2 regions of the Achromobacter sp. JUb104 genome follow, and region 2 is predicted to be linked to the other one. Evidence: riboswitches for the same ligand, from Rfam matches in the RefSeq annotation. Region 2 holds a riboswitch; the other holds the start of a gene.
What was found. Region 2 has a riboswitch for glycine ahead of gcvT (glycine cleavage system aminomethyltransferase GcvT). Riboswitches for the same ligand answer to the same signal wherever they lie in the genome.
Positions count from the first base shown of each region.

Region 1: linked by a shared signal. The riboswitch ahead of M2361_RS02820 (D-amino acid dehydrogenase) and the one ahead of gcvT (glycine cleavage system aminomethyltransferase GcvT) in region 2 are both predicted to bind glycine.

Region 1 covers NZ_JANUEY010000001.1:606,927-622,664, reverse strand. Annotated here, with positions in the region: gene M2361_RS02850 (Zn-dependent hydrolase) at 1-536, opposite strand, end outside; gene M2361_RS02845 (MFS transporter) at 639-1,994, opposite strand; gene M2361_RS02840 (AraC family transcriptional regulator) at 2,099-3,133, shown strand; gene M2361_RS02835 (NAD/NADP-dependent octopine/nopaline dehydrogenase family protein) at 3,556-4,653, shown strand; gene M2361_RS02830 (3-hydroxybutyryl-CoA dehydrogenase) at 4,656-5,636, shown strand; gene ampC (class C beta-lactamase) at 5,645-6,940, opposite strand; glycine riboswitch at 7,054-7,144, shown strand; gene M2361_RS02820 (D-amino acid dehydrogenase) at 7,285-8,532, shown strand; gene M2361_RS02815 (M23 family metallopeptidase) at 8,489-9,043, opposite strand; gene M2361_RS02810 (beta-propeller fold lactonase family protein) at 9,158-10,402, opposite strand; gene M2361_RS02805 (FAD-binding oxidoreductase) at 10,434-11,963, opposite strand; gene M2361_RS02800 (GlxA family transcriptional regulator) at 12,056-13,030, opposite strand; gene M2361_RS02795 (DUF1428 domain-containing protein) at 13,199-13,558, shown strand; gene M2361_RS02790 (VOC family protein) at 13,686-14,183, shown strand; gene M2361_RS02785 (DUF1993 family protein) at 14,275-14,787, opposite strand; gene M2361_RS02780 (PHB depolymerase family esterase) at 14,933-15,738, opposite strand, start outside.
Region 2 covers NZ_JANUEY010000002.1:772,231-787,968, reverse strand. Annotated here, with positions in the region: gene M2361_RS15490 (translocation/assembly module TamB domain-containing protein) at 1-255, shown strand, start outside; gene dcd (dCTP deaminase) at 299-862, shown strand; gene M2361_RS15480 (GNAT family N-acetyltransferase) at 951-1,811, opposite strand; gene M2361_RS15475 (diguanylate cyclase) at 1,978-3,219, shown strand; gene M2361_RS15470 (GNAT family N-acetyltransferase) at 3,329-3,847, opposite strand; gene M2361_RS15465 (hypothetical protein) at 3,962-4,414, shown strand; gene M2361_RS15460 (arginine/lysine/ornithine decarboxylase) at 4,654-6,915, shown strand; gene M2361_RS15455 (NAD(P)/FAD-dependent oxidoreductase) at 6,939-8,141, shown strand; gene M2361_RS15450 (superoxide dismutase) at 8,336-8,950, shown strand; gene M2361_RS15445 (ZIP family metal transporter) at 8,980-9,873, shown strand; glycine riboswitch at 9,990-10,085, shown strand; glycine riboswitch at 10,121-10,245, shown strand; gene gcvT (glycine cleavage system aminomethyltransferase GcvT) at 10,338-11,438, shown strand; gene gcvH (glycine cleavage system protein GcvH) at 11,541-11,918, shown strand; gene gcvP (aminomethyl-transferring glycine dehydrogenase) at 11,994-14,867, shown strand; gene M2361_RS15425 (DUF945 family protein) at 14,943-15,738, opposite strand, start outside.

The sequences.
Region 1 (15,738 bases), on a different contig from region 2:
ATGGCCTCCAGGGCCTGGCTGACGCTCACGCCCTCGCGGTCCTGCTGCGCCAGCGCATGCTGCAAGGTAAAGGCCCCGGCATACACGCCCGAGCCCATCATCACCGGCACAAAGCGCGAGCCCTCTTCATTGGTCCACACGGCCAGTTCCAGCGGCGCTTCCGTCTGCACCCCATGGTCATTCAGCGTGCGCAACACTTCCAGCCCGGCCAGCACGCCGTAGTTGCCGTCGAACTTGCCGCCCGTGGGCTGGGTGTCGATGTGGCTGCCGGTCATGACGGCGGGCAAGTCGTTGTTGCGGCCCGGGCGGCGCGCGAAGATATTGCCGATGGCGTCCACGCGCACGTCACAGCCGGCCTCTTCTACCCAGCGCACGAACAGGTCGCGCCCCTGGCGATCCAGGTCGGTCAAGGCCAGGCGGCACACGCCGCCTTTTTCAGTACCGCCGATCTGCGCCAGATCCATCAATGACTGCCATAGGCGCGCGCCATCCACGCGCAGGTCGGCCAGCGTTTCGGTAGCGGGGGCAAGGCTCATGGGGACTCCTGTTGACATGGCGGCCGCGCAAGCTCGCGGCACGGGTTCTGGTTAGGATTCGCCCGATTCTGCGCTGTGTACCAGCGCCCTGCCAAGCCCCATTTACAAGACGTTGGCCTGGCCGTGCTCTTGCGTAAGGCTCTGCCGATAGCTGGCGCAGCCCGCCGCCAGCAGCAGCACGCACAGCACGGTCGCCCCCGCAATCAGCAGCGACAGCGATTGCCCCACCGCGCCGGGGGTGCCGAACAGCCGGTCGGTCAGCAAGGCCACCGCCGTGGTGCCGAGCCCCAGGCCGATCAGGTTGGAGATCAGCAGGAACAGCGCCGAGACCTGCGCGCGGATCTGATTGGGCGGCAGGATCTGCATCGCGGCGGTGGACGTCGGCATCGGAAACGAAGCGAAGAACATGGCGGGCAGCAGCAAGCCCACCGACAGCCACAAGCTGTCCACCTGCGTGAACGCCACCGCCGGCAGCGCCATGCCTACCGCGCCGATCACGCCCGCGCGCAACGGCGCGTCGCGATAGCCCCGCTTGGCCAGCCCGTCCATCAACCAGCCGCCGCAGAAGACGCCGGCCGTGTTGGCCACCAGCACCACCACGCCCAGCATGTAGCCGGTATCCACGGGCGACATGCCGAACCGGCGCATGTAGAACGCGGGCGTCCAGCTCAGCAGCGCGAACAGCACCATGGCGTAGAAAGAAAAGCCCAGGTAGTGGCAGAAGAAGGTGCGCCGGTGCCGGCCCAGAAACTGGAACGTGTCGCGGATGCTGGGCTTTTGCGCCTGGCCGTCGGCGGCGCGGCGCAGGCCCAGGCGCTGCGGGTCGCGCACGGTCAGCAGAATCAGCAGCGCCACCAGCAAGCCGGGCAAGCCCACGATAAAAAACGTGACCTGCCAGGGCCGCATCGCACCCACCCAGGGCACCACCACGCTGTCCACGCTTTTCAGCAGGTTGATGACGTAGCCGCCGATCAGGAAGGCCATGCCGCCGCCAATGAACGAACCTATCGAATAGACGCCCACCGCCCGGCCCAGCTTGTCGCGCGGGAACATATCGCTAAGCATGGAATAGGTGGCGGGCGACAAGGCGGCCTCGCCCACGCCCACGCCGATGCGCGCCAGGAACATGTGCGCAAAGTTGCGCGACAGGCCACAGGCAGCCGTCGCCAGGCTCCAGAACGCCACGCCGATCGCGATGATCTTCGGGCGCGAATAGCGGTCGGCCAGCAAGGCGATGGGAATGCCCATGACGGCATAGAACAAGGAAAACGCCAGGCCGTGCAGCAGGCTGAACTGCGTGTCGGACAGTTGCAGATCGTGCTTGATCGGTTCGATCATCAGCGCCAGGATCTGCCGGTCGACGAAGGAAAATATGTACGCTAGCATGCATATCACCACGACGTACCACTCGTAGGCGTAGCGTCTTTTGGCCAGTGGCGGCAGCGTGGCGTCAGTCATGTTTTTCCCTTGTCTTGTCCTTGTTTTGTCCATCGTTTGTAGGTCTTTGCGCCGCTGGACTCTATACGCCGCGCGCAACGACTGTTCCCACCGCGCAGGAAAGCATGTTCAACGACACCTATCCGCTGAACCGCCATTGCTTGCTGAACTCGGGCAACGCCGCCGAGGTCAAGGATCAGGTCAGCCAACATTTGTGGTCGCACCGCATGTGCGTCGCCCAGGGAAAACCCTTGCAGTCGCGGCTGTACGGCGTGTTCTTCGGCAACGCCGCGCTGTTTGATCTGCACTACGGCGCCGAAGTCGAGATCGACGCGGGCGACATCGCCAGCTACTACCTGATCCGCATCACGCTGCAAGGCTCGGGCCTGGTCACGCTGGGCAAGCGCAGCGCGGCCATGCAAGCGGGCAGCCTGACGATTTCGTCGCCGTCCGAACCCAGCATCATCAGCATCGGCCGCGACTGCCGCAACCTGATCCTGCGCGTGGAACGCCAGGCGCTTGAACATCAGCTGCAACGCCTGCTGGACCGGCCCATCAAGCACGCGCTGGTCTTCGACCTGGCAGTCGGCCCGGATTCCCCCGGCCTGGCCGCCGTGCGCGAAACGCTGGACTATCTTTGCCGGCTGTACCAGCACCCCGCCATCGATGGCGTGACGCAGACGCTGGCGGCGGGCTTTTCCGACTATCTGCTGGCCTTGCTGCTGACGCAGTTGCCGCATAACTATTCCGACGCGCTGCGCGCCGACCATCGCCAGCCCTTGCCGCAGCATGTGCGCCGCGCGCGCGACTACATCGAGACCCATGTCGATGAGGCGATCTCATTGGCTGACTTGGCGGCGCACTGCGGCGTGTCCGTGCGCACGCTGCAAAACGGCTTCACGCAGTTTCTCAAGCAGAGCCCCAGCGACTACGTGCGCAACCAGCGCCTGACGCTGGTGCATGCCGCGCTGGAACAGGCCCGCGCGGGCGACAGCGTGACCGACATCCTGCTGCGCCACGGCGTAACCAGCTTCGGCCATTTCGCCACCCACTACCGCAAGCGCTACGGCCGCCTGCCATCGGACACCCTGCGCCAAAATCGTAGGATGGGTGAAGCGCGAGACGCTATCCAAAAAAAATGGAATGGAGATCGCGCGTAACCCATCGCGCGGGGGTGGTACTGTGGCTGCGCGGGTTAAGAATTCCGCCGTTGCATGATGGGTTGCGCGCGTTGCGCAGCATTCGCGCGTAACTCATAGCTGCCTGCCCTCGGACACCTTGCGCCAGCATCGTAGGATGGGTGAAGCGCGAGACGCCATCCAAAAAAAATGGAATGGAGATCGCGCGTAACCCATCGCGCGGAGGTGGTGTCGTGGCTGCGGGGGTTAAGAATTCCATCGCTGCTTGATGGGTTGCGCGCGTTGCGCAGCATTGTTCTTTTTTAAGGATTCTCGCGCTTCACCCATCCTACGGGTTGCGCGCGTTGTAATCCCTTGCCGGATCTGAACGGCGCTTGCGCGTTTGGCGCAGCCCGCGCCACGCACCACCGCTAGGATCAAGCCTTCATCGAAGGAGCTTGATCATGCGAATCAGCGTCATAGGCGGCGGACACGGCTGCTACGCGGCAGCCGCCGAACTGGCCGAAAAAGGACACGAGGTGCGCTGGTGGCGCCGCGACGGCGCCGCCTTCCGGGGCTTGCGCGATGCCGGCGCGTTGACGGTCACCGACTATCGCGGCACCCGTCAGGTTCCCTTGGGTTCCGGCCCCGGCCATCTGGCGCTGACCGACGCCTTGCAAGACGCCGTGGCCGACGCGCAAGTGCTGGTCATTCCCCTGCCCTGCACCACCCACGACGCGCTTGCCCCCGCCTTGGCGCCGCTGCTGCAAGACGGCCAGGTGGTGTTCCTGCCACCCGGAACCTTCGGCAGCTACCTCTTCGCGCGCGCGCAGAAAGACGCCGGCAACCCCGCCCGCGTCGCCTACGCGGAAACCGGCACCCTGCCCTATCTGGCGCGCAAGCACGGCAACACGGTGGTGATCAGCGGCTACGCCACGCGCCTGCCCACGGGCGTGTTTCCCAGCCGCCTGGCCGACAACGCGCTGGCGCTGCTGGGCCAGGCCTACCCCAGCATTGAACCCATTGAAGACGGGCTGGCCGGCGCGCTGATGAACGCCGGCCCCATCATTCACCCGCCGCTTATTCTGATGAATGCCGGGCCCTTGGAGCATTTCGACAAGTGGGACATCCATAACGAAGGCACGCAGCCGTCCATCCGCCGCGTGACCGACGCACTGGACGCCGAACGCGTGGCCATCCGCGAGGCGCTGGGCTACGCCGCGCCGCACTTTCCGCTGGCCGACCACTACGCCAGCGAAGGCGACGAATGGATGTACGGCCGCGGCGCGCACGGCAAGCTGACCGACAGCGGCGACTGGCGCGAAACCATCGACCTGCACACGCACCGCTACATGCTGGAAGACACGCGGCTGGGCCTGTCATTCCTGGTATCCACCGGCCGCTGGGCGGGCGTGCCGACGCCGGTGGCGCAGGGCCTGCTGAATATCGCCAGCGCCATCACCGGCCGCGATCTCTACGCCGAGGGCCGCACGCTGGAACGCCTGGGCCTGGACCGCTTGTCGCGCGCCGGCATGGCGGAATTGCTGGAACAGGGGTGCTGAACATGGAAGACAGAATCTGCGTGATCGGCGCCGGCCGCATGGGCGAAGGCATCACCTTGTCGTACGTGCATGCCGGCCGCGACGTGACGCTTATCGACATCAAGCCCAGAACGCCCGCCGAACAAGCCGAGCACCACGCGCGCGTGCGGGCCAACCTGCGCCGCGAACTGGGCACGCTAAGCCGCCTGGGTTTACTGGACGCCGACCAGGCCGACACCGCCATGCAGCGCGTGCGCCTGTGCGGGCGCGACGACGCCATTGCCGATCTTCAACACGCGCGCGTCATCTTCGAAGCCGTGCCCGAACGCCTGGACGCCAAGCGCGACGCCTTCGCCTGGTTGGGGCAGGTCTGCGCGAAGGACGCCGTCATTGCGTCAACCACCTCAACATTTCTGGTGACCGAGCTGGCGGAACTGGTGCAACACCCGGAACGCTTTCTGAACGCGCACTGGCTCAACCCGGCCTATCTGATTCCGCTGGTTGAGGTCAGCCGTGGGCCGCGTACAAACGATGCCGCCTTGCAAGCCTTGCTGGACGTGCTACGTCAGGCCGGCAAGGTGCCCGTGCAGTGCGCGCCGTCGGCGGGCTACATCGTGCCGCGCATTCAGGCACTGGCGATGAACGAAGCCGCCCGCATGGTCGAGGAAGGCGTGGCCAGCGCCGAAGACATCGACACCGCCGTGCGCCTGGGATTCGGATTGCGCTTTTCGGTGCTGGGCTTGCTGGAATTCATCGACTGGGGTGGCGGCGACATCCTGTACTACGCGTCGCGCTACCTTGAAAGCGAGATCGGCCCGCGCTTCGCGTCGCCTGACGTCATCGCCCGCAACATGGAACAAGGCCGCAATGGGCTGCGAGATGGCAAAGGCTTCTACGACTACGCCGGCGTAGACGTGGATGCCTACAAAATGGAGCGCCTGGGACAGTTGTGCAAGCGGTTGGAAGTGATGGGGCTATTGCCGCGCGCGGGTGGTGCGCGCTAGCCAAGCCCTCAGTGCGCGTCCGCCTCAAGAATGCGATACGCCAGGCGCACGCGCGCTTCGTTCGGAATATTCCGATTCGCCAGGATCACCACGCCGACCTTCCTGGCCGGCACGAACGCCACGTAGGCGCCAAAGCCGTTGGTGGAACCGGTCTTGTTGATCCACACATCGGCGCGCGGCGCTTGCGGTGGGGTCAAGGCCTTGGCCGGTTGGCTCTGGCTGTTCATCGTGCCGGCATTGGCGGCAACCAGCGCTTCCAGCGTCACCGGGTACGCCAGTTGTTCCCACGCCAGGTCTTGCGTCATCGGACCCAGGTCGTAGTAGCCCACGTGCGTATCCGCCAGCGCCTTGGCAATTACGGTGTCACCAATGACGCGCTTGGCAATCCTCGCTTCCCGCGCGGCCTTGGCGCTGAATTCGCGCGGGGCAGACGCCACACCCATGTTCGCGTCCACAAAACGGATCAGGTCGCTGGCACTGGTCTTCACGCCGTACGCTTCGTCGGCCAGCACACCCGGGTTCACGCGCACGGGCGCGTTCTGCTTGTTGTAGCCCTGCGCGTAGTCGCCCATCTTGGCGGCCGGCACGTGGATATACGTGTTGGACAAGCCCAGCTTGGGCAACAGCGTCTTCTCGATAGCTTCAGCATAAGGCTGGCCGAGGCTCTTGGCCGCCACCACGCCCAGCATGCCGATGCTGGGGTTGGCATAGGTGCGGTACGTGCCCGGCGCGTAGCGCGGCGTCCACGCGGCCAGGTAGGCCATCAGTTGGGCGTCGTCCGTCACAACGTCCGGCACTTGCAAGGGAAAGCCGCCACCCGTGTGGGTACCCAGGTGGATCAGGTTCAGTTTGCCGAATGCCGTGCCTTGCAAGGTCGGCAAGAAGCGCGCCGGGCTGTCGGAGAGCGACAGCTTGCCCAACGCTTGGGCATAGGTTGCCAGGGTGGCGGTAAAGGTCTTGCTGATGGAGCCTAGCTCGAACAGCGTGTCGCGGCTGACAGGCGTGTGCGTTTGCAGCGAGGCCACGCCATAGTTCCGGAACTCATGGTGCCCATCGCGCGTGACGGCAATGGCCAGACCGGCAACGTCGTACTCCTGCATCAGCGCATGCACGGCGTCGTCGATATCGGCGCCAGGAGGCACCGGCTCGGCACGTACGGGCTGGCCCGAGGTGGCGGATTGATCAGCCTTCATAGGCGACGAGCCCGCCTGAACGCCGGACACGGCCACCAAAGAAAACACAGCGCCGCCGGCCACGGTAGCCAGGGCTTGCAAGACGGCGCGTCGCGCGGCGTGAAACGTCATTCCTATCGTCCTCTTGGTTTGCGCCGGTCCAACAACGCAGGCGGCGAACGCGACATAGTACTAACCCTGAATCAATTACGACAGGAACTTGGCTATTCTCTACCCCGTCGATTCAAAACCGCGTAGAAGAGATTGGCCCTTGCGGCCGGCGCCGACGGAGCAACCGCCCCGGAAACTCTCAGGCAACAGGACTGCGCGCGTCTAGACAATCTGGAGAGAGGCGCCGTGCGCGCCCACCGAAGGGGAACCCCGCCGCACCCGTCGGCCGGGTGAAGCTCTCAGGTATCAAAGACAGATGGGGTGCCGCATCCGTATTGGTTGCGGCCACACCCTCTGGAGCCACCATGCCCCGCATCGCCATCATTGGCGCCGGTATCACCGGCGTCACGTCCGCCTATGCCTTGTGCAAATTGGGATACCAGGTCACCGTCTACGACCGCCAGCGCTATCCCGCCATGGAAACGTCCTACGCCAACGGCGGCCAACTGTCCGCCAGCAACGCCGAGGTCTGGAACAGCACCGCCACCATTCTCAAAGGGCTGCGCTGGATGCTGCGCAAAAACGCGCCGCTGTTGCTGAACCCCCGGTTCAGTTGGCACAAGTATTCGTGGCTGGCGCAGTTCATGGCGCAAATTCCCAACTACCGCGACAACACCATCGCCACTACCCGCCTGGCCATCCAGGCGCGCCAGCACTTGTTCGACATGGCCGAGGCCGAAGGCATCGACTTCGACCTGGAACGCCGGGGCATCCTGCACATCTACCATGACGCCGACAGCTTCAAGGCGGCGCACCGCGCCAACACGCTGTTGCAAGCCGGCGGCCTGGACCGCTACGCCGTGACGGCCGACGAAGCCCGCGCCATCGAACCCACCCTGCAAACCGGATGCCACGGCGGCTTCTACACGCCATCGGACGCCACAGGCGACATCCACAAGTTCACCCGAGGCCTGGCCCGCGCCTGCGAACGCCGTGGCGTGAGCTTCGTGCAAGACGCCGACATCGGCGCCATCCGCCCGCACAACGGCGGTTACGGGCTGGACGTACTGCGCAACGGCGGCACCGAACGCGAACCGCACGAGGCCGACGCCATCGTGGTGTGCGCGGGGTCCGCCAGCAGACAATTCGCCAAGCTGCTGGGCGACAGGTTGAACATCTACCCGGTCAAGGGCTATTCGATCAGCGTGCACCTGGACGACGCCGACAGCCGCGCAGCCGCGCCCCACGTCAGCTTGCTGGACGAAGCCGCAAAGATCGTCACCAGCCGCCTGGGCGACCGCTTCCGCGTAGCCGGCACGGCCGAGTTCAACGGCTTCAACCTGGACATCCGTGCCGAGCGCGTGCAACCGCTGATCGACTGGACCCGCAAGCATTTCCCCGGCGTGATGACATCGCGGGTCGTCCCGTGGTGCGGCCTGCGCCCCATGACGCCCAACATGCTGCCGCGTGTGGGGCCGGGCAAACGCCCGGGAGTGTTCTACAACACCGGACATGGGCACTTGGGCTGGACCTTATCGGCGGCGACGGCGCAGGTGCTGACGGAAAGCGTCAGGGCGGCGTTTTCTGGGTCACCAACAGCGCATACGGGTTGATGGCCCCGCCGTCATAAATTCCATAATGCAGATGCGGCGGGGTTCCTTGGGCATTCCCCGTATTGCCGACATAACCCAGCACATCACCCGGCGCCACCAATTGCCCGCGTTCAATGTCGGCGTAGCCGTCCAGATGCGCGTAGTAATGCCGTTGGCGGCCGGGGCCCAGCACCCATACCACCTGGCCGCCAAGGTTGTTCGTGCCCACCTGCATCACGACGCCTTCGGTGGTGGACAGCACGGGCGTGCCCCGGGGGGCAAAGATGTCGATGCCTTCGTGGCGCCGGCCGTTCGACCGCGCGGCGCCCCAGGTGTCGGAAAGGCGTCGCGAGGAAACACCCTGCACCGGCACGGGCAATGACGTCGGCGCTTCTTGCCACGCAAGCCGCGCCATATGCCACGGCGCGCGCGCAGCATCGGGCAGGCGGGGCCACGCCCAAACGGCCAGCGCGGCCAACAAGGAAAGTACGACGATGCGCCTGATGAAGCGCAAGACAGGGTTGGCGTTCATGAACGGTTCGACGCTGAGCGGGCGGAGGGGTTCCCCGGTGTCTGAGGCGACTACGGCAGTTGTGACGGCTGCGATAGCCGCGATGGATGCAATGACGCCAATGGGTATGAAGGCTCAGGCGAACACCAGACACACCGGCGTGGGCACCTGGGCCACCACGTCGGGGTTGTCCAGGCGCCCCGTTGCGGCATCGATGCGCAAGCGCAGGATCGAATCACCTTTCTGGTTCAGCGCGTACAAGGCGCCGCCGTCCGGCGCCATGGTCAGTGCGCGCGGAAAGCGCAGCCCTTCCGTCCAGACTTGCAGCGGCGTGAGCGCGCCGTCCGCGCCTATGCCAAAGACGCCGATGCTGTCCGCCTGCGGATGATCGTTCTGGACGCGGCGGGTAGACACATACAGATAGCGGCCGGATGGATGAATGAGCAGTGACGCCGCGTTGGCCGTGCCAGTAAAGCCCGCCGGCGTGGCCGGGACGGTGTGGCGGTGTTCCAGCACACGGCCCGCGATGGAGTCATACCCGTAGCACGACACGCTGGCATCGAGCTCATTGACGACATACAGCAGCGCGCCGTCGGGATGCAGCGCCAGATGGCGTGGCCCGCTGCCCGCAGGCAGTTCGGTGCGCGCGGAGAGCGACAAGTTGCCGTCTGCCAGCGTAAACGCATTGATGCGGTCGCTGCCCAGGTCAGTAGCCAGCACGCGCTGGCCGGTGGGGTCGAACAGCACCATGTGCGGGTGGGCGGATTGCTGTTCGGGACGCGGGCCAGAGCCGGTTTCCTTGACGATGCCTGACACCGCGCCCAACGAACCATCGCGCTGGATGGGCAGCACGTTGTAGGTGCCGCCCAGGTACTGCGCAGTGACCAGATGCTTGCCGTCGGGCGATACCGCCAGGTGCGCTGGCGCGGTGCTGGATAAGGACAGGGGCTGCCGGTTCAACAATCGCAAGCTGCCATCCGCGGCATCAATGGCGTAGGCCTCGGCCGTGCCCCGGGGCAGCCCTTGCCAGTGTTCGATCTCGTTGATGGCGTACAGAAAGCGCCGCGTGGGATGCACGGCCAGATAGGACGGGTTGTCGCTTTCCATTACCTGGACCAGCCGCCAGCCTTGCGCGCGCATCGCAAACACGTGGATGCCCGCGGACGGTGGCCCGCCTGCCGTGCCGCCCGGCGCATCGTGCGTGTAGGTGCCCACATAGGCAAAGCCGGCGGGATCAGCGGGGGATGTAAGGGATGTGGAAGATGGGGCCGATGCCGACGCGCCCATCGCGGACAGCCACGGCGCCGCCGCGCTCGCGGCCGACAAACCACCGGCAAGCTGGATGAAGGATCTGCGCGGCGCGCTGAAGAAGGTGTTCATGGCAGGCTCCGGCAAGGCGAATCGTGCGTCATCACGGGCGCACCGACATCGCATGGTGGAAGACATTATTCGGATCGTAGCGGCGCTTGACCTGTTGCAGGAACGGATAAAGCTCGCCCTTTCCGTAATACAACTGCGGCCAAAAATCATGCGCGAGCATGTCGCGGTCGGGGTAGTTGATGTAGCAGCCTTGATACCTATCCCCCGGATACGGCGTGCCCGCGAATCCCGACAATGGCGAAGGGGCCGCCGGGTCCGTATACACGTCGCGGTAAAAATCCGTCATCCAGCGCAAATGGATGGCGTCCTGGTCGGCATGGGTCCAGTAGGTTTGGTATTGCAGCTTCATGACCGATTCACGCTGATGCACGGCGGTGTCGCGCAGGCGTTCGGGCCGGTTGATGGCGCCGCCGTAAGAGTCCACCTGCAACAGCGACTGGCGCAGGTCAGCGCCGGGCATGTCGCGAGTCAGATGCGTGTAAATGCGCGCGGACTCGTGCACGCTGAAGTTGCGTTTCATGTAGGCGGACTTGTATTTGCCGCGCTGGTTGGGGCCCGAGCCATTGAGCGTTTGCGTGGCCGCCAGCCAGTCGTAGCGGATAACCGTGTGCGGCTCGCTGCAAAGCAGGTCGCCGCCCATGCGCGGGCGTGGCAGGCCTGGCGTGGTGGCCCGCGCGGCAACCGGCGCGCAGGCACGGAAGCGGTCCAGAAAATCTTGCAGCACCGTCAGGTCTCGGCAAGTGCCGTCGGGGTTGCAGAACTGCACGATCATCACGATCTGCCCCGCCGCCTGATGCGTGAGCTTCAGCAACGAGAACATGCCCCAGGTGTCGGCGGCCCTGCCCCGCGTTTCCCAATAGCTGCCATAGATGTCCAGCAGTTGCGCAAAGCGCCGGGGCGTCATGCCGGCCCAGTCGAATGCAACGGTGGCGATGGCCACTTCGCGCGGAGCCTGGGGCAACGTGGCAAAACCATAGCTGGTGATCACGCCGAAGTTTCCGCCGCCCGCCCCTCGGCAGGCACGAAACAGGTCGGCGTCGCGCGTGGCGTCGACGGTGCGCGGCACGACGTTGCCGCCCGCGTCCACGGTCAGGATGTCGACCGCGCTCAGCCAGTCGCACGCCAGCCCTTGCAGGCGCGACAGCAGGCCGTAGCCGCCGCCCGTGATGTGGCCGCCCGCCGCCACCGAATAGCAAGAGCCGCCGGGCAAGGACACGCCATGACGCTTGTACAGGTCCAGGTCGCCGTTCCAGTTTTGCGAACCGGCGGCAATGCGCAGCAGCCCGTCGGATGACGGAGGCACGCGGTCCAGCAAGCTGAGGTCAAGGATGGCGCCGCCCGGATTGTTCGAGACGAAGTCCTCATAGCAGTGGCCCCCGCTACGTATCGTGGGGCGCTTGCCCTGCGCCACGATGCGGGACAGGGCACGGGCCGCGTCATCGGGTGTTTCACAGAGTTCGATGCGCGCGGCCGCATCTTCGGGCTGGGCGGGCCACCGCAGGTTGAAGCCCTTTTTCAGGGTCTTGTAGCGGGGATCGTCGTGGGTCACGCTGATGCTCATGTCGGCTTGCCTCCCGGGCCTGGGAGTCAGGCCGCGACGCATCAAGGATAGGCCGAGAGCGCCCCGAACATCTGTAAGAGGAGTCCGATTTTCTACTGATACCGTCCGCGATATCCCACCGGCGACATGCCGCAGTATTTATTGAAAATATCGCGAAACGCCTTGGTGTCGTTGTAGCCCACTTCATACATGACTTCGGCCACACTCTTGCGCGAACTTTCCAAGCGTTTCTTGGCCGCTTCCACGCGCACGCGCTGCAGGTATTCCACGATGCTGTTGCCCGTGGCCTGCCGAAAGCGCCGTTCCAGCGTGCGGCGTCCCATGGCATGGCGGCCAGCCAAATCTTCCACGGTGATTTTTTCCGTGTAGCGGCCTTCGATATAGGTCTGCACGGCGCGCACCACCTCGTCGGCGTGAGCCTTCTGGCCCATGAACACCGCGAACGGCAATTGGCTCTGACGGCTCCAGTCCAGTTGGAAGTACTTGGCGCACCAGATGGCGGTGTCGCGGTCGGTATATTTTTCGATCAGGTGCAGCACCAGATGCGCCGCGGAAAATGCGCCGCCGCTGGTGTAGACGCCGTTCTCGGCCATGACGACGCGGTCGCTGATCCAGCGGACATTCGGGAAAAGGCTGGCGTACAGGTTCTGCGCCACCCAATGCACCACCGCCTGCTGTCCGTCCAGCATGCCGCCTGCGGCCAACAACGCGGCGCCCACGCACAAACTGGCCACTTCGCCGCCGTTGCGATGATGGGTCGACAACCAATCGATCAGCTCGCGGTTGGACTGCACCACGTCGGACACCGTGCCCAACAAGGGCGGCGCGATGCAGATGTCGATCTGCGGCGCATCAGCCAGCACCAGATCGGCCTGCACCTTGATGCGCCCTTCATCCAGGCTGACCTCGCGCGTGAGCGCCAGGGTGCGCACGTGGAATTGGGGTTCGCGCCCTTGCGCGGCCAGATAGTTATTGGCCACCAGGAAGCCGTGGCGCGCGGTTTCCAGGGACGCAATGTTGGTGCCCGTGGGCAGAAGAAACGCGACGTTTTTCATGACGCTAAGCATACGCCCGCGCGTTGACGCAATCTACCCGCAAGAATGTCGCAATCCCCTATCTGAAAGCGTCGTCTATCCCGATAAAGTGGCGTTTACGGCCTGGGAGGCCGGACGGCGGCAGGCGTGGCCAGCGGGCGCGCCCCGCCGATACAACAACAGCGACCAAAGGAGTGTGCGATGGAAGAATACGTAGATGGTTTCTTGCTGCCGGTGCCCAAGGCCAATCTGGCCGACTACAAGAAGATGGCAGAACAGGCCAAGGTGGTTTGGCTGGATCATGGCGCGCTGGATTACCGCGAATGCGTGGCCGATGAACCGGGCGGTGAAAACATGCGCTCGTTTGCGGAAGCCGCAGGCGTGAAGGATGGGGAAACGGCAGTCTTCGCCTGGATTCTGTATGCAAGCAAGGCCGACCGCGACCGCATCAACCCGTTGGTCATGGCCGACCCCCGCTTGGCCAATATGAGCGGTTGCGAAAACGTGTTCGATTTCAAGCGGATGTGCTGGGGCGGATTCAGCACTTTGGTAAGCAAATAAAAAAAGTGGCGCGGCGTGTCGATATCGGCACTGTCCGTTCGTCGTATAGGCAGGGACCCACCGGTAAAGCCTCTCGTGACGCCGCTCCGTCCCCCATCCATCACTCAACAGTTTTCGGAGACGCATCATGGCAACGCCCGCCACCACGCCCATTCCCGCCGGCATGCACACGCTGACCGCGCACATCATCTGCGAAGGCGCTGCCGACGCCATCGCCTTCTACAAAAAAGCCTTCAACGCCGAGGAGCTGGCGCGCTTGCCCGGCCCGAACGGCAAGATCATGCACGCGGCCGTGCGCATCGGTGATTCCGTGCTGATGCTGATGGATGATTTTGCCGAATGGGGCAGCCTGGGGCCGAAGGCGCTCAAAGGCACGCCCGTCACGCTGCACCTGTACGTCAACGACGTAGACGCCGCGATGAAGCAAGCGGTGGACGCCGGCGCCACCCTGGCGATGCCGGCCGAAGATATGTTCTGGGGCGACCGCTACGGCCAGGTGGTGGACCCGTTTGGACACCGCTGGTCAATCGCCACACACAAGTTCGATTACACGCCCGAAGAAATCCAGCAGAACATGGCCAAGATGGGCGAGATGTCGGGTTGCGGCGACGCCGCCAAGAAGTAAACCTGCCTGGCAGGCGGCGGGCAAACGGAGGTCTGCACGGTCTGCGTTCGCCCCGCCCTCGCCCCGCGTGTGCCCTGCCCCTGCGCGCTACTTATTGCGGGTACGGCCCCAGGAAATTTAGCTTGGCTAGCTTCACGCCCGCATTGCGCAGGATCGCGTAGGCGGTCGTCACGTGGAAATAGAAGTTTGGCAGCGCAAAGCTCAGCAGATACGTGTCGCCCTTGAACTCGGGCTTGAAGTCGCCGAAGTTGATGACGATCTGCCGGTCCTCGGCGCCGTCGAACTGCTCGGGCGTGACGCTTTGCAAATAGGCAATCGTGTCCTGGATACGTTGCTGCAATTGCGCAAACGTGGTTTCTTCATCGGGAAACTTGGGTGCCTGCCCTTGCGACAAGCGCTGCACGGTGAACTTGGCCGCATCGCTGGCGCGCTGCACCTGCCCCGACAAGGGGTACATGTCGGGCGCCAGACGCGCGTTGACGAGCTCGGCGGGGTCGGTGCCCGTCGCCTCGGCATGGGCCAGGCCTTTTTCCAGCAAGCTGGCCAGCACGGTCAAGCCGCGGATGAACACGGGCACGGATGCCTGATAAACAGAAAGCGTCATGGCAGGAATTTCCAAAGGGGTTCGTCTGCTTGGCGCGCGCGGAAGGCGGCAAACGCCAGGGATGCGGCGATCTTACCGCCGCCGGATGCCATTTCCCTGGCGCCCGACCTCGACATATCCATTCCCGAAATCGGAACAATCCTGCCTAGGATTTTGGCTGGCCCGCACCCACGCGGCGCAAGCCCTGGAAGAACCGCCACACCAGCGCCGACGCATCCGGCCCGCCCCGGGCGTGGTATTTCACGGAGGCGTCGCCCCCGCTCCAGGCATGCTCCAGCCGCGTGATCTCGCATAGGCGCAACACGGCTTTACGGCCGCGCAGCAAGTCCACCCGGCGATACGCCTTGTCGGTGCCCAAGCCCAGCACGCGCTCAACCGGCACGTCTTCGGGGCGCAGGTCGTTCAGCGCGCGGAACTGTTCGAACAATTGTTTGGCGTTGCGCGGCGCTACCGCAGGGTCCAGTTGGCCTTGAAGAATCAGCGCGGGCATGCCCAGTTGAAACACGGCCGGGTCCGACACGGCTGCCAGCATCGGCAGCAAGGGCTTGACCGAGCCGCGCCGCATGGTGCTGATGCCGGCCGTGGCACTGTGGGCGTCGCCCACCACCGGCCCGGAGTGCATCGCCACCGCCGCGATCAATGACGGATGGCGCAAAGCCACCAAGGCCGCCATGCCCGCGCCCGCGGACAGGCCCGCCACATAGACACGCTCGGGGTCCAGCCCGTGCCGCGCGACTTCCGACTGGATCAGCGCCGCGATCAAATCAGCCTCGGCGCCGCCGTGGGCGTCATCGGGCTGGAACCATCGCCAACAGCGCTGCACCTGGCGCGTCATGGATTGCTGCGGATACAGCACCATGAAGCCACCAGCGTCCGCCCATTGGTTCATCCGGGTGCCCCGCGCGAACGCCAGTGCGGTCTGGCGACAGCCATGCAACATCACCACCAAAG
Region 2 (15,738 bases):
TCGGGCAGCATCCTGCCCGACCGCACCGTGGCGGGTAACGTAAACCGGGACAGCAACAGCCAGTTGGCCACCCAGTTCCTGGTGGCCAGCAAATCGTTCGCCAACGGCATTACGCTGAGCGTCGAGCAGGGGCTGGCGGGCAGCGAGACCGTGGGCCGAGCCAGTTACCGGCTGGCGCGCGGGCTGTCGGTGGACCTGAAGGGCGGATCAGTGAACGGTATTGCCCTGGTCTACCGGACGTTCTGGGGGAACTGAGTAAAATGGCCCCCACTTCATCCCCTTTAGCACCATTGCCACCATGAGCATCAAAAGCGACCGCTGGATCCGCCGCCAGGCCGACGCCGGCATGATCGAACCCTTTGAACCGGGCCAGGTCCGCACGGCCAATGGCGGGCGCATCGTCAGCTACGGCACCAGCAGCTACGGCTACGACGTGCGTTGCGCCGACGAATTCAAGATCTTCACGAACATCAATTCCACCATCGTCGACCCCAAGAACTTCGACGAAGGCTCGTTCGTGGACTTCAAGGGTGATGTTTGCATCATCCCGCCGAACTCTTTCGCCCTGGCCCGCACGGTGGAATACTTCCGCATTCCGCGCAGCGTGCTGACCATCTGCCTGGGCAAGAGCACCTACGCGCGCTGCGGCATCATCGTCAACGTGACGCCGCTGGAGCCCGAATGGGAAGGCCACGTCACGCTGGAATTCTCGAACACCACGCCGCTGCCCGCCAAGATCTACGCCGGCGAAGGCTGCGCGCAGATGCTGTTTTTGGAAAGCGACGAAGTCTGCGAGACCTCGTACGCGGACCGGGGCGGCAAGTACCAGGGCCAGCGCGGCGTGACCTTGCCGCGCACCTGATGGCTCGGCGCGCGGGCGCCGCGCGCTGGCCGTTGAGCGGTTGCTGATGCAGTTGTTGATGCCCTTACTGGCGTAGTTACTGGCGTAGTTACTGACGCAGTTCCTGACGCGGACACTCGCGCAGGTAGGCAATATCCCATTCGGTCTCGCCGGTCTGCACGAAGCCGTGCCGGCGATAAAACCGGTTGGCGTCGCTACCGCGTAGCGCGCCCACGCTGACCGGCAACCCACGCCGGTCGGCGTCTTCCAGAATGCCTTGCAGGACACGGCCGCCCAAGCCCTGGCCCTGCGCGGCGGGTACCAGATACAAGTGGTCCAGCCGCAGGCCCTGGCCATCTGGCCGCAGTGCATAAAACCCCACCCGCTGTCCGCCCTGTTCTATCCACCAGGTGCAATCCGGGCGGAAGTTGTCGCGTAGCCGCGCGCGTGCCCGGTCGGCGTCAAAGCGGCCCACCCGTTCCAGGCTGTCGCGCATGGCCTCGACGCGAATGTCCGCCAGCGCGTCGAAATCAGCGGCCGCAACGGGTGCGATTCGCACGTCGGTGTCGTCCACCAGCTCGTCATAGCCCCGGCCCAGAAATTGCAGAATGCAGATGCCATGGCCGTAGGGGTCGCTCAGGTGCGCGATGCGGCCCCAGGCGTGGGTCGTGGCGGCGTCTTCCAGGTGCGCGCCGGCCGCCACGGCCTGATCGACCGCGCGGTCCACGTCGGGCACCACCACGTCCAGATGCACCGGCGTCCAGTGGCGTGCATAGTCGCGCCATTGCGGCGAGGCGCTGGTCGCACGCGTGCCCGCGGCTTTTTCAAGCAGGTAGATGGGGGCGTTGGCGCCGTGCATTTCCGCCGCCTTCGGCCCCAGCCGTCGATGCAGCGTCAGCCCGAATGCGCGCTGATAGAAGTCAACGGCGTGATCCAGATCGGGCACATCGATATTGACGAGAAGCTGCATGAAGGCGTTCCTGTGTGAGACGGAAGAAAACCATATCACGCACACGGTGCGTCCGCGGTGTTGCGGCGCAAGCGCTAAAGAACCCCCGCCCGCGACCGTAAAAAGGATATATGTGTTTGCCGATTTGGCGACGTCATCTCTGCAAGCTGAGCAAGGCCCGACCCCCGTGCGTTACCCCCATATTCCCTGGCTGCCCCTGTTGTTTTATCCCGCGCTGCCAGTCGCCGCCGCGGTCGCGCTCATGCTGTGGCGGGAATGGCCGCCGGCGCTCACATTGATTGTGCCGTTCGTGCCTTGGGTGATGGCGTTGATTGGCGCGGCGATCTGCCTGATGTACCAGCGTTCGCAAACCTTGGCGCTGATGCTGTGCGTGCTGGCCGCCACCGTGTTGTGGCCAACGCTGGCGCGCGAGGCGCCCTGGGCGCTGGGGCCCGCGCTGGCCTGGTGGGCGGTGGCTTACACCATCAACGCGCTGTGGGCGGAACGTTCCAACATGCTGCTGGACCTTGCCTTGCGCGCAGGGCTGATCGCCGTCGGTGTGGCGGGCATTGCACTGATCGGCAAGGACGGCATGGTGGAAGTGTTCGGCACCCTGGCCGTGCAAGGCAAGCTGGCGCGCCTGGGCGTGCCCATTGAAGCCCTGGTGGCGCTGCTGGGCACCGGCTTGACGCTGACCTTGCTGCTGCTGCGCTACGGGCGTCCGCAGCAGGCGGGGCAATGGTTGGGCTTTGTGTGCATGGCGTGGGCCTTGCCGCGCGGCGAGCATCACCCGATTGAACTGGCCTTGATGTCGGCCGCCGCGCTTACCGCGCTGTGCATCTCGCTGGCGCACGAAGGCTTTCACATGGCGTTTCGCGACGAGCTGACCGGCTTGCCGGGGCGCCGCGCGCTGAACGAGCGCTTGCAGCGCATGGGCCGCGTGTACACGCTGGCGATGGCCGACGTGGATCATTTCAAGGCGTTCAACGATACCCACGGGCATGACGTGGGCGACCAGGTGCTGCGCATGGTGGCCTCGCAATTGCGGCGCGTGCCGGGAGGCGGCCAGGCGTATCGCTACGGCGGTGAAGAATTCACGTTGGTGTTCCCCGGCAAGACGGCGGCCGAAAGCATGCCGCATCTGGAGTCGGTCAGACGAGCCATCGAGGCGTACCAGATGCGCTTGCGCGATAAGCCGGCGCGGCCCAAGGCGGACCAGCTCGGCCAGCGTCGGCGCGGCGCGCGTGGTGGACGCAATGCGCGACCGATGCGTGTCACCGTCAGCATCGGCGTGGCCGAGCGGGGCGACGCCTTGCGCGCGCCCGAAGCGGTGATCAAGGCGGCCGACCAGGCGCTGTACAAAGCCAAGGATGGCGGGCGCAATCAGGTGTGCGCCTATGGCGCGCGGCGGCGCGGTTCGGCGGCATGACCGGGCCTGATTGGGTCTGATCGGGCCTGATCGGGCCTGATCGGGTCTGATCGGGTCTGACAGGGCTGCGAGGTCGGACAAGACCTTGAACGATCCTCGCCCGTGCGCACTACTTGCCGTCGAGCGGCAGCGCCATCAAGGTCTCGTCATAAAGCTGGCCGTTCACGCACAGCGATTCGCGCTCGGTACCGTATTCCGCGAACCCCAGGCTGGCGTACAGCGATGCCGCCGCCGCGTTGTTGGCGGTGACGCTCAACTGCACCTGGCGAATGCCGCGCATGGTGCGCGCGTGCGCGATGGCGGCTTGCATCAGCAAGCGGCCCAAGCCACGGCCGCGCTGCGCGGGCGCCACGTACATGCTCCAGATGTGCGCCTTGTGGCGCATCTTCAACTTGCGCTGGCGGCCCACGCCCACGATGCCCACCAGCGACTCGTCGTCAAAGACGCCGAACATCGCGCCATCGTTCTGCGGCGCGATCCACGCCTGGATATCTTCCAGTGTCAGCGTGTGTTCCTCTTCGTAACTTGATCCGAACGATTCGGGCGTTTCAATCAGCGCATCCAGGCGCAGGCGTCGTAAAGACGGGGCATCCGGGGTGGTCAGGCGTCTGACTAGCGGTGAGGTCATGGGCGTCAAGTGTTGGGAATAGGTAACGTTGGTGGGCCTTGCGGGGCAGTATAGGCAAAGCCGCCGCCTATAATCGGGCTATTGCCGCTTGCGGTTTTCACAAAGGAGCCAACGATGTTCGGTTTCCTCAAGATAAACCAGGACGCCAATCTTGACGAAGTGCAGGGTGCATTTGTCGAGCGGGTGGCGGACGCCGCGCAACACTTTGTCGAAGTCGCCGAATCCACCGGCGCCGTGCTGGACTACTCCCTGTCCAGCATCCATGCGCTTGATGACGCGCTAGAGGCCGCCCACCTGGGCAGCCTGCCCCTGACCCCCATGCAGACCGTCGGCGCCGCCGCCTACCTTTACGAGGTGGGTCGCCGCGCGCATGGCGGCTTGTATGAAGTCTGCGACGACGACGACCCCGTCGTGCTCGTATGCGGCGACCCCGGGGCCGAAGTCTGCTTTGGCGCCATCGCCAAGGTCGAGCGCCGCATCCGGGACGGGGCCACCGAGTCCATTCCCGCCTACTTCGAGCAGTTCACCTCGGCCTTGCGGGCCGGTGAGGCTTGCACCATCCGGTAGGTTTTCCCCTTGGCAGCCGCTGCCGCCGCGCCGAAAGCCGCCGCTTTTGGCGCGATGACAACGGCCGTTCGGCCTATCTGGGGATTTCCCGTAGGACTGAAAGAAAAACAGCCCTACAATTCGGCCATTCCCGCCTGTCGGCGGGGGCTCGCGCCGTCTGTCATCAGCCGGATTTTTACTAGCAGTACACTCGCGCCGCGTTACGCGTCCGAACCCGCCATGCCCCCAGGAGCGCCTGCATGAAATTTCGCTTCCCCATTTTCATCATCGACGAGGACTACCGTTCCGAGAACGCGTCCGGTTTGGGTATTCGTGCCTTATCTGAAGCGATCGAGGCCGAGGGCGTCGAGGTGATCGGGGTAACCAGTTATGGCGACCTGAGTTCGTTTGCGCAACAGCAAAGCCGCGCCAGCGCCTTCATCCTGTCGATCGACGATGAAGAGTTCGACGTGGACTCCCCCGAGGACGTGGCCAGCGCGATCAAGAACTTGCGTATGTTCATCGGCGAACTGCGCTTCCGCAACGCCGACATCCCCATCTATCTGTATGGCGAGACGCGCACGTCGGAACACATTCCGAACGACATCCTGCGCGAGCTGCACGGCTTCATCCACATGTTCGAGGACACCCCCGAATTTGTGGCGCGCCACATCATCCGCGAAGCGCGCAGCTACGTGGATTCGCTGCCGCCGCCGTTCTTCCGCGAGCTGGTCAAGTACGCGCAAGACGGTTCGTATTCCTGGCACTGCCCGGGCCACTCGGGCGGCGTCGCCTTCCTGAAGAGCCCCGTGGGCCGCATGTTCCACCAGTTCTTCGGTGAAAACATGCTGCGCGCCGACGTCTGCAACGCCGTGGACGAACTGGGCCAACTGCTGGACCACACCGGCCCCGTGGCCGAGTCCGAACTGAACGCCGCCCGCATCTTCCACGCCGACCACTGCTTCTTCGTGACCAACGGCACGTCCACGTCCAACAAGGTCGTGTGGCACGCCAACGTCGCGGCCGGTGACGTTGTCGTGGTGGACCGCAACTGCCACAAGTCGATCCTGCACGCCATCACGATGACGGGCGCGATCCCGGTGTTCCTGCGCCCCACGCGCAACCACCTGGGCATCATTGGGCCGATCCCGCTGGAAGAATTCCACCCGGACAACATCCGCAAGAAGATCGAAGCCAACCCCTTCGCGCGCGAAGCGGTGAACAAGAATCCGCGCATCCTGACGCTGACGCAAAGCACGTACGACGGTGTCATCTACAACGTGGAAATGATCAAGGAACAGCTCGGCAGCTATGTCGATACGCTGCACTTTGACGAAGCCTGGCTGCCGCACGCCTCGTTCCACGAGTTCTACCAGGACATGCACGCCATCGGCCAGGACCGCCCGCGCAGCCAGGACGCGATGGTGTTCGCCACGCACTCCACGCACAAGCTCTTGGCCGGCATTTCGCAGGCCTCGCAGATCATCGTGCAGGAATCCGAGACCCGCAAACTGGACCGCAACGTCTTCAACGAGGCGTACCTGATGCACACGTCGACGTCGCCGCAGTACGCGATCATCGCGTCGTGCGACGTGGCCGCCGCCATGATGGAACCGCCCGGAGGCACCGCGCTGGTCGAGGAAAGCATCCGCGAAGCGCTGGACTTCCGCCGCGCCATGCGCAAGGTGGAATCGGAATTCGGCAAGAACGACTGGTGGTTCAAGGTCTGGGGCCCGAACCGCCTGGTGTCCGAAGGCATCGGCAACCGCGACGAATGGATCCTGGAAGCCAACGACCACTGGCACGGCTTCGGCGAAATGGCCGAAGGCTTCAACATGCTGGACCCGATCAAGGCCACGGTCATCACGCCGGGGCTGGACATGTCGGGCAGCTTCGGCGAAACCGGCATCCCGGCCGCGCTGGTCTCCAAGTACCTGACCGAGCACGGCGTGGTGGTTGAAAAGACCGGCCTGTATTCGTTCTTCATCCTGTTCACCATCGGCATCACCAAGGGCCGTTGGAACACGCTGTTGACCGCGTTGCAGCAGTTCAAGGACGACTACGACCGCAACCAGCCGCTGTGGCGCATCCTGCCGGACTTCTGCCGCGTGCATCGCCGCTACGAGCGCATGGGCCTGCGCGATCTGTGCCAGGAAATCCACGAAGCCTACCGCGCGCGCGACGTCGCCCGCCTGACCACCGAGATGTACCTGAGCGACATGGTGCCGGCGCTGAAGCCGTCGGACGCCTTCGCGCGCATGGCGCACCGCGAGGTCGAGCGCGTCGACATCGACAAGCTGGAAGGCCGCGTCACGGGCGTGCTGTTAACCCCGTATCCCCCGGGCATTCCGCTGTTGATTCCGGGCGAACGCTTCAACCGCACCATCGTGCAGTACCTGCAATTCGCGCGTGAATTCAACGAGCGCTTCCCCGGCTTCGAAACCTATATTCACGGCCTGGCCGATGAATTGGGTCCGGATGGCGAAAAGCGCTACTACGTTGATTGCCTGATCGAAGAATAAGACCCGGCGGGTCTGGAGTCCTGATGTTTGATGTAGCCGTACTCGGCGCCGGCGCCGCTGGCATGATGTGTGCAGCGGTAGCCGGCCAGCGCGGCTTGCGCGTGGTGCTGGTCGACCACACCGAGCGCCTGGCCGAGAAAATCCGCATTTCGGGCGGCGGCCGCTGCAACTTCACCAACATCGGGACCGGACCCGCCAATTTTCTGTCCGATAACCCGCATTTCTGCCGCTCGGCACTGTCGGCCTATACGCCGCAGGATTTTCTGGCGCTGATGAAGCGCCATCACATCGCCTGGCACGAGAAGCATCGTGGCCAGTTGTTCTGCAACGATTCCAGCGAATCCATCATCGACATGCTGCGCGCCGAGTGCGACGCGGGCAATGTGCAGTGGCGCATGGGCTGTTCGGTGGCCGAGATCAGCCATGGCGAACAGGGCTTCGAACTGCGCACCAGCCAAGGCGTGATCCGCGCGGCCAAGCTGGTGGTGGCCACGGGCGGCATGGCGATCCCGCAATTGGGCGCTACCGACTTTGGCTTGAAGATTGCGCGCCAATTCGGCTTGAAGGTGGTCGAGCCGCGCCCCGCGCTGGTGCCGCTGACCTTCGACCCAGCGCAATGGCAGGCGCTGTCCGAACTGTCGGGCGTGGCGCTTGAAGTGGGCCTGCACACGGGGCAGGGCAAGACCCGGGGCGAATTTCTGGAAGACCTGCTGTTCACCCATCGTGGCTTGTCCGGGCCGGGCATCTTGCAGATTTCCAGCTATTGGAAACCGGGCGAGCCCATCGTCATCGACCTGGCGCCGGGCCGCGACCTGGCCGAAGAACTGCTGGCTTCCAAGTCGGGCAACCGGCAGCAATTGCATACCGTACTTGCCGGGTTATGGCCCAAGCGGCTGGCCGACCGCTGGCTGCATCTGGCGGAGCAGGGCGGCAAGCCCGGCCTTGCCGCGATGCGCCTGGCCGACGCGCCGGACAAAACACTGCGTGCGTTGGCGCAAGACATCCATCAATGGACACTGGTGCCCAGCGGCACGGCCGGCTACAAAAAGGCCGAGGTGATGCGCGGCGGCGTCGATACACGCGGCCTGGACCAGAAATCCATGCAAGCCAAAACCACGTCCGGCCTGTATTTCATTGGCGAAGCCGTGGACGTGACGGGCTGGCTGGGCGGCTACAACTTCCAATGGGCCTGGGCTTCGGGCGTGGCCTGCGGCAAGGCGCTGTAGTTGGTGTTGTAGTTGGGTGTTGCCGTCATCGCTGTGATGAAGCAGTGATGGCGCGGTGATGGCGCGCTAATGTTGCGGTAATGGCCCAACATCCACGCCGTCATTGTTTTATCAAATAAAAATACATATCATTTATGTTTTCGATTTCGACTGGCACCTTTCGATGCAAAGGCACCAATCCCACGGAGACATGCATGCCCTATACCCTTCCGACGCTGCCCTACGCCTATGACGCCCTGGAGCCTCACATCGACGCGATGACGATGGAGATCCACTACAGCAAGCATCATCAAACCTACGTCACCAGCCTGAACGCGGCGCTGGATGGCGCCGGTATCAGCACGGAAGAACCCGTTGAAGCCTTGGTCGCGCGCCTGGACCAATTGCCGGAAGCCATACGGGGCGCGGTCCGCAACCATGGCGGTGGCCACGCCAACCACAGCTTGTTCTGGTCCGTGATGTCGCCCGAAGGCGGCGGTGAACCCGATGGCGCGCTGGCCGCCGCCATCGACGCCGAACTGGGTGGCCTGGCCGCCTTCCGCGAGGTCTTCACCAAAGCCGCCTTGACCCGCTTCGGCAGCGGCTGGGCCTGGCTCTCGGTCACGCCCGCCGGCAAGCTGGTCGTGGAAAGCAGCGCCAACCAGGACAGCCCGCTGATGCAGGGCAACACCCCGATCCTGGGCCTGGACGTCTGGGAACACGCCTATTACCTCAAGTACCAAAACCGTCGCCCTGAATACATTGGCGCCTTTTACAATGTCGTGAATTGGTCCGAAGTGGCTCGCCGCTATGCGGCTGCGAAGGGCTAAGCCCGCTCTGTGACGGAGGCAGCCGCCCCATGAACACCTTCAGTCGTCATCGCGTGCGTCCCGCGGCCACCAGCATCAGTGTCTGGACGCTGGCGGTTTTGGTGTCATGCCTGGCTTTGCACCAGTTGTGGGCCTATCTGGATGTGCGCGCGCCGCACGTGGCTGACGCATTGCTGGGCGGCCTGGTGGCCGCCGCCGCCACCGCGCTGGGCACCTTGCCCATTCTGTTCGCCCGCACCATTCCGCAAAAGGTCCAGGACAGCATGTTCGGCTTCGGCGCCGGCGTCATGCTGGCGGCCTGCGCGTTTTCGCTGGTGGCCCCGGGCATCGCGGCGGCCGAAAGCCAGGGCATGGGCCCCTGGGGCGCGGGGCTGACGGTGGGGGCGGCCATTCTGCTGGGCGCCGCCGTGCTGCTCATCATGGATCGCACGCTGCCACACGAGCACTTCATCAAGGGCCGCGAAGGCATCGAGTCGCGCCGCATTCGCCGGGCCTGGCTGTTCGTCATCGCCATCACCTTGCATAACCTGCCCGAAGGCCTGGCCATCGGGGTCGGCTTTGCGGGCGGCGATCCGGTGGCGGGCACCGCGCTGGCTACCGGCATCGCCATCCAGGACGTTCCCGAAGGGTTGGTCGTGGCGGTGGCGTTGCTGGCAGCCGGCTACACGCGAACCTTCGCCGTGGCGCTGGGGATGTTGTCGGGGCTGGTCGAGCCGCTGGGCGCCGTGCTGGGCGCCGCCATCGTCGGCTGGTCAGCGTTGCTGCTGCCCTGGGGCCTGGGCTTCGCGGCGGGCGCCATGCTGTTTGTCATCAGCCATGAAATCATTCCCGAGTCGCACCGCAAGGGGCACGAGGTCTACGCCACGTGCGGGCTGATGCTGGGCTTTGTGCTGATGATGCTGCTGGACACGGCGCTGGGTTAGTTTCGGCGCTGGCGTCAAGCTGGGCGCGGGTCCCGGCAGCGGTTTGCCCAGGGGCCGAGCCCCGAAATCGCGCTTTTCCGGGGCTTGTTTTCGTTGTATGCTTGGCGCCGCTGTCACGCATGTTTGCGGGAGAGAGCGGCCGTTTCAGTGGGCCGCCGCCGAAGGCGCAATTCGCCCAGAATCGCTCAGGTAACCGATACCGCACATGCTTGCCCCGTCCCGGTTTTTTCACCGTGTGGATGCGGCAAAACAGTACTCTGGAGAGACCTGGCGCCGCCCCGAAATTCGGGACACAGCGAGCAGCCCAGGCGCCGAAGGTGCAAACCCGCCACGCGCGGGGCAACTCTCAGGCAAAAGGACAGAGGGGCGGAAGATTCAGCCGATGCCGTGCAAGCGCAATCAGCCTTGTCACGACCGGCATTCCGTAACCCTGGCAAAGCATTGCCGTCCCGGAGTTCTCGCGCATGTCCGCAACCCTCAAACGCACCCCGCTGGCCGACGAACACATCGCCTCCGGCGCCCGAATGGTCGATTTCGGCGGCTGGGACATGCCCTTGGCCTACGGCTCGCAGCTTGAGGAACACCACGCGGTGCGCCAGGACGCCGGCATGTTCGACGTGTCGCACATGCTGAACGTCGATGTTGTCGGCCCCGACGCCTACGCCTTCCTGCAACGCCTGGTCGCCAACGACGTCGCCAAGCTGACCGTGCCCGGCAAGGCGCTGTATTCCTGCATGCTGAACCCGCAGGGCGGCGTCATCGACGACCTGATCATCTATTTCTTCGCCGCCGACGAATGGCGCGTGGTGGTCAACGCCGGCACCGCCGACAAAGACGTGGCCTGGATGCAGCGTGTGAAGCAGGCCGGCAATTTCGACGTCGCCATCACCCCGCGCCGCGACCTGGCCATGGTGGCCGTGCAGGGCCCCAACGCCCGCGCCAAGGTCTGGGCCGCGCGTCCGGCCTGGCAGGCCGTCTCCGAACCCCTGACGCCTTTCGTCGCCGCCCGCGTGGGCGACGACACGCTCGTCGCGCGCACCGGCTACACCGGCGAAGACGGCTTTGAAATCGTCCTGCCCGCCGACGACGTCGTGCAATTGTGGCGCGACCTTGCCGCCCAGGGCGTGCGCCCGGCGGGCCTGGGCGCGCGTGACACGCTGCGCCTGGAAGCCGGCATGAACCTGTACGGCCAGGACATGGACGAGCTGACCCAGCCCGACCAGGCCGGCCTGACCTGGACCGTGTCCTTGAAGAACGCCGAGCGCCGCTTCATCGGCCGCGACGCGCTGGAACAATTCGCCACCCCCGCCGCCTTTGTCGGCCTGAAGCTGCAAGAGCGCGGCGTGATGCGCGCCCACATGGCCGTGCGCACGCCGGCCGGCACGGGCGAACTCACCAGCGGCACCATGTCGCCCACGCTGGGCGTGTCGATCGGCTTTGCCCGCCTGCCGCAAGGCGTGCGTCCGGGCGACACGGTCGAAGTCGATATCCGCGGCAAATGGGTGCCCGCCCTGGTCTGCAAGCTGCCTTTTGTCCGTAACGGCAAAGCCGTCGAACACTCGTAAACTCGAAGCTTCGCGCGACCGGCCGCCTGCCTACACGCACGCGGCGTTCGCGCGAGGCGCGCAACACCATTCATCTACCCCGTATTCCCTAGAGGATTTCCCATGAGCCTGCCCACCGATCGCAAGTACACCTCGTCCCACGAATGGGTCAAAGCTGAAGGCGACGTGTTCGTCGTCGGCATCACCGACACCGCCCAGGACCAATTGGGCGACCTGGTTTTCGTTGGCGACGTGAATGTCGGCGCCAAGCTGAAGGCGGGCGAAACCGCCGGCGTGGTCGAGTCGGTCAAGGCCGCTTCCGACATCTACGCCCCGGTCGACGGTGAAATCGTCGCTTTCAACGACGAACTGGAAAACAACCCCAGCCTGATCAACGAATCGGCCTTCACCACCTGGATCTTCAAGATCAAGCCGGTGAACTCCGCCGACGCCGACAAGCTGCTGGATGCCGCCGGCTACGAAGCCGTCGCCAACGGTTAAGCCGGTTCGAGCCGGGCGCGCCGTCCTCGTGGCGCGCCCGGCTCGCGAAATGCACCACCACCCCGAGATCTCTCCATGTCGCGCGCCCTAGACACCCATACCGACTTCATCCCCCGCCACATCGGCCCGTCCGACGCCGACCAGGCCGCCATGCTCCAAGTGATTGGCAGCGCCAGCCTGGACGCCCTGATCGACGAAGTCGTGCCCGCCAAGATCCGCAGCCAGGCCCCGCTGGCGCTGCCGCCCTCGCGCAGCGAACCCGACGTGCTGGCCGAGCTGAAGCAGATTGCCGGCCGCAACAAGGTCTTTCGCAACTACATCGGCCAGGGGTACTACGGCACGCAGACGCCCAACGTCGTGCTGCGCAACATTCTTGAGAACCCCGCCTGGTACACGGCCTACACGCCGTATCAGCCGGAGATCTCGCAGGGCCGTCTTGAAGCCCTGCTGAACTACCAGACCATGGTCGCCGACCTGACCGGGCTGGACATCTCCAACGCCTCGCTGCTGGACGAAAGCACCGCCGCCGCCGAAGCCATGACGCTGGCTCGCCGTGGCGCCAAGTCGCAAAGCCCGGTGTTCTTCATTTCGCGCCACGTGCATCCGCAGACCATTGAAGTCGTGCGTACGCGCGCCGAAGGCCTGGGGCTGGAAATCGCCGTCGGTGACGAGGCCGAAGGTCTGCCCGAGTGCTTTGGCGTGCTGCTGCAATACCCGCACAGCACCGGTTCCGTGTCCGACTACCGCAAGCTGGCTGAAGCCGCCCACGCGCAAGGCGCCGTGGTCGCTTGCGCCACCGACCTGCTGGCGCTGGCTCTGTTGGCCGCCCCGGGCGAGTGGGGCGCGGACATCGCCATTGGTTCGGCGCAACGCTTCGGCGTGCCGTTCGGCTTTGGCGGCCCGCACGCCGGCTTCATGGCCTGCAAGGATTCCTTCAAGCGCAACATGGCCGGCCGTTTGGTCGGCGTGTCGAAAGACGCGCAAGGCAACCCGGCGATGCGCCTGGCGCTGCAAACGCGCGAACAGCACATCCGCCGCGAGAAGGCCACGTCCAACATCTGCACGGCGCAAGTGCTGCTGGCCGTGATGGCCGGCATGTACGCCGTGTGGCATGGTCCGGAAGGCATCCGCCGCATCGCCCAGCGCGTGCAGCGCAGCACCGCCATCCTGCGTGGTGAACTGATCAAGCTGGGCGTGAAGGTCGTGAACGACACCTTCTTCGACACGCTGTTGCTGGAAACCGGCGCCGCCACCCCGGCCATCCTGACCGCCGCCGAGTGCGAGCACATCAACCTGCGCCGCGTCGATGGCGCGCGCCTGGCGGTGTCGCTGGACGAAACCGTCACCGTCGCTGACCTGCAAGCGCTGGTCAACGTGTTCGCCGCCGGCCTGGAACGCGACGACGTCGAACTCGACATCGACGCGCTGGACGCGGCCGCCGCCAGCGGCATTCCCGCATCGGTCGCGCGCGAAAGCGCCATCCTGAAGCACCCGGTCTTCTCCAGCGTGCAGTCCGAAACCGACATGCTGCGCTACCTGCGCAAGCTGGCCGACAAGGACCTGGCACTGGACCGCACGATGATCCCGCTGGGTTCGTGCACCATGAAGCTGAACGCCACGGCCGAGATGATCCCCATCACCTGGCCCGAGTTCGCGCTGATCCACCCGTTTGCGCCCGCCTCGCAAAGCCAGGGCTACAACGAACTGATCGACCGCCTGTCCGCCGCGCTGTGCGAAATCACCGGCTACGACAACATCAGCCTGCAACCCAACTCGGGCGCGCAGGGCGAATACGCCGGCCTGCTGGCAATTCGCGGCTACCACCAGGCCAACGGCCAGCATCAGCGCAACGTCTGCCTGATCCCGGCTTCGGCCCACGGCACCAACCCCGCGTCGGCCCAACTGGCCGGCATGGACGTGGTGGTGGTGGCGTCTGATTCCAACGGCAACGTCGATCTTTCCGACCTGCGCGCCAAGATCGAACAGGTGGGCGACAAGCTCGCCGCGCTGATGATCACCTACCCGTCCACGCACGGCGTGTTCGAGGAAGCCGTCACCGAAATCTGCGACCTGGTCCACCAGGCCGGCGGCCAGGTCTACCTGGACGGCGCCAACATGAACGCGATGGTGGGCGTGGCCCAGCCGGGCAAGTTCGGGTCCGACGTGTCGCACCTGAACCTGCACAAGACCTTCTGCATTCCGCATGGCGGCGGCGGCCCCGGCGTGGGTCCCGTGGCGGTGCGCGCGCATCTGGCGCCGTACCTGCCGGGCGTGGTGAACGAGCAGGGCAAGCTGCCTGGCGACGCCAAGGTCGGCCCGGTCTCGGCCGCGCCGTTCGGCTCGGCCGGCATTCTGCCGATTCCGTTCGTGTACATCGCGCTGATGGGCGCCGACGGCCTGCGCCGCGCCACCGAAGTGGCCATCCTGAACGCCAACTACATCGCCACCCGCCTGCGCGACCACTACCCGGTGCTGTACGCGGGCCGCAATGGCCGCGTGGCGCACGAGTGCATCCTGGACGTGCGCCCGCTGAAGGAAACCAGCGGCATCAGCGCCGAAGACATCGCCAAGCGCTTGATGGACTACGGCTTCCACGCGCCCACCATGAGCTTCCCGGTAGCGGGCACGCTGATGGTCGAGCCCACGGAATCCGAGGGCGTGGCCGAGCTTGACCGCTTCATCGACGCCATGATTTCGATTCGCGAGGAGATCGCCCAGGTCGAACGTGGTGAACGTGACCGCGACGACAACGTGCTGAAGAACGCGCCGCACACCGCGCAGATGCTGCTGGCCGAAGAATGGCTGCACGATTACCCGCGCCAGCAGGCCGCCTACCCGGTGGCGTCACTGCGCGAGGCCAAGTACTGGCCGCCGGTGGCCCGTGTGGACAACGCCTACGGCGACCGCAACCTGGTCTGCGCCTGCCTGCCGATCGAAGCTTACGCGTAACGCAATGGCGATAAAAAAGCCTCCATCGCAAGATGGAGGCTTTTTGCTGGGCGTTTGCCCGATCGGGTATCAGCCTTACTTGGCCGGCGCTGCCTGCACTGCCGTGTTGAAGTCTTCGGCGATGCTGATGAAGGTGTTCAGCAGGATCTGCAAGTTGTCCTTGCCGATGCCGCCTTCCGCGTTCATGTCCATCTGCAGCACGGCCTGGTTCTTGTCGTCCAGATAGGCGCGCGTCCAGCGGTATTCCTGGTTCCAGCTATTGATGGCCTTCAGCGGCATCGGCTTCTTGGTCTTGTACGTGGCCGTCATGACCAGGTCCAGGCACTTTTCGGTGAAGTCGTTGCACAGGAACTCCAGGCGCAGCTCGCTGGCGCCGGTGTTGCCGGCATCCAGCAGCAGCACGGGGCCTTCGTTGCCATCATGCTTGTTGGCGGTGATGCCCATGTCGTCCAGCAGGCTGCTGATGGTGTCCAGGTCGAAATCCTGCATCACGCCGACGGCGGGCGTTGCGTCCGCGGCCGGTTCTTCCTGGCCCATATCCGGCATGGCTTCGTCATCGTCGTCCATGCCGCCCATGCCGGTGGCGCCCAGCAGGCCGCTGAACAGCTCGTCGGCGGGAATTTCCTTGCCGTTCAAGTTACCCATGCCTTCAGCGAACGTGAACTTGCCGACGATGTTGTCGCCGTCGTTCTTGCCCACGTTCAGCATTTCGGCCATGCCGGCCATCTGGCGCACGCTTTCGTCGGCTTCTTCGGCCGCTTTTTCAGGCGTCAGGCCTTCTTTCTTGATCGCGTATTGCGCGGCCAGATCCTGCACCATCGGCTTGGAGATGATCAGCGTGGCGTCGATGCGCTTGATGGCCTGGACGGCG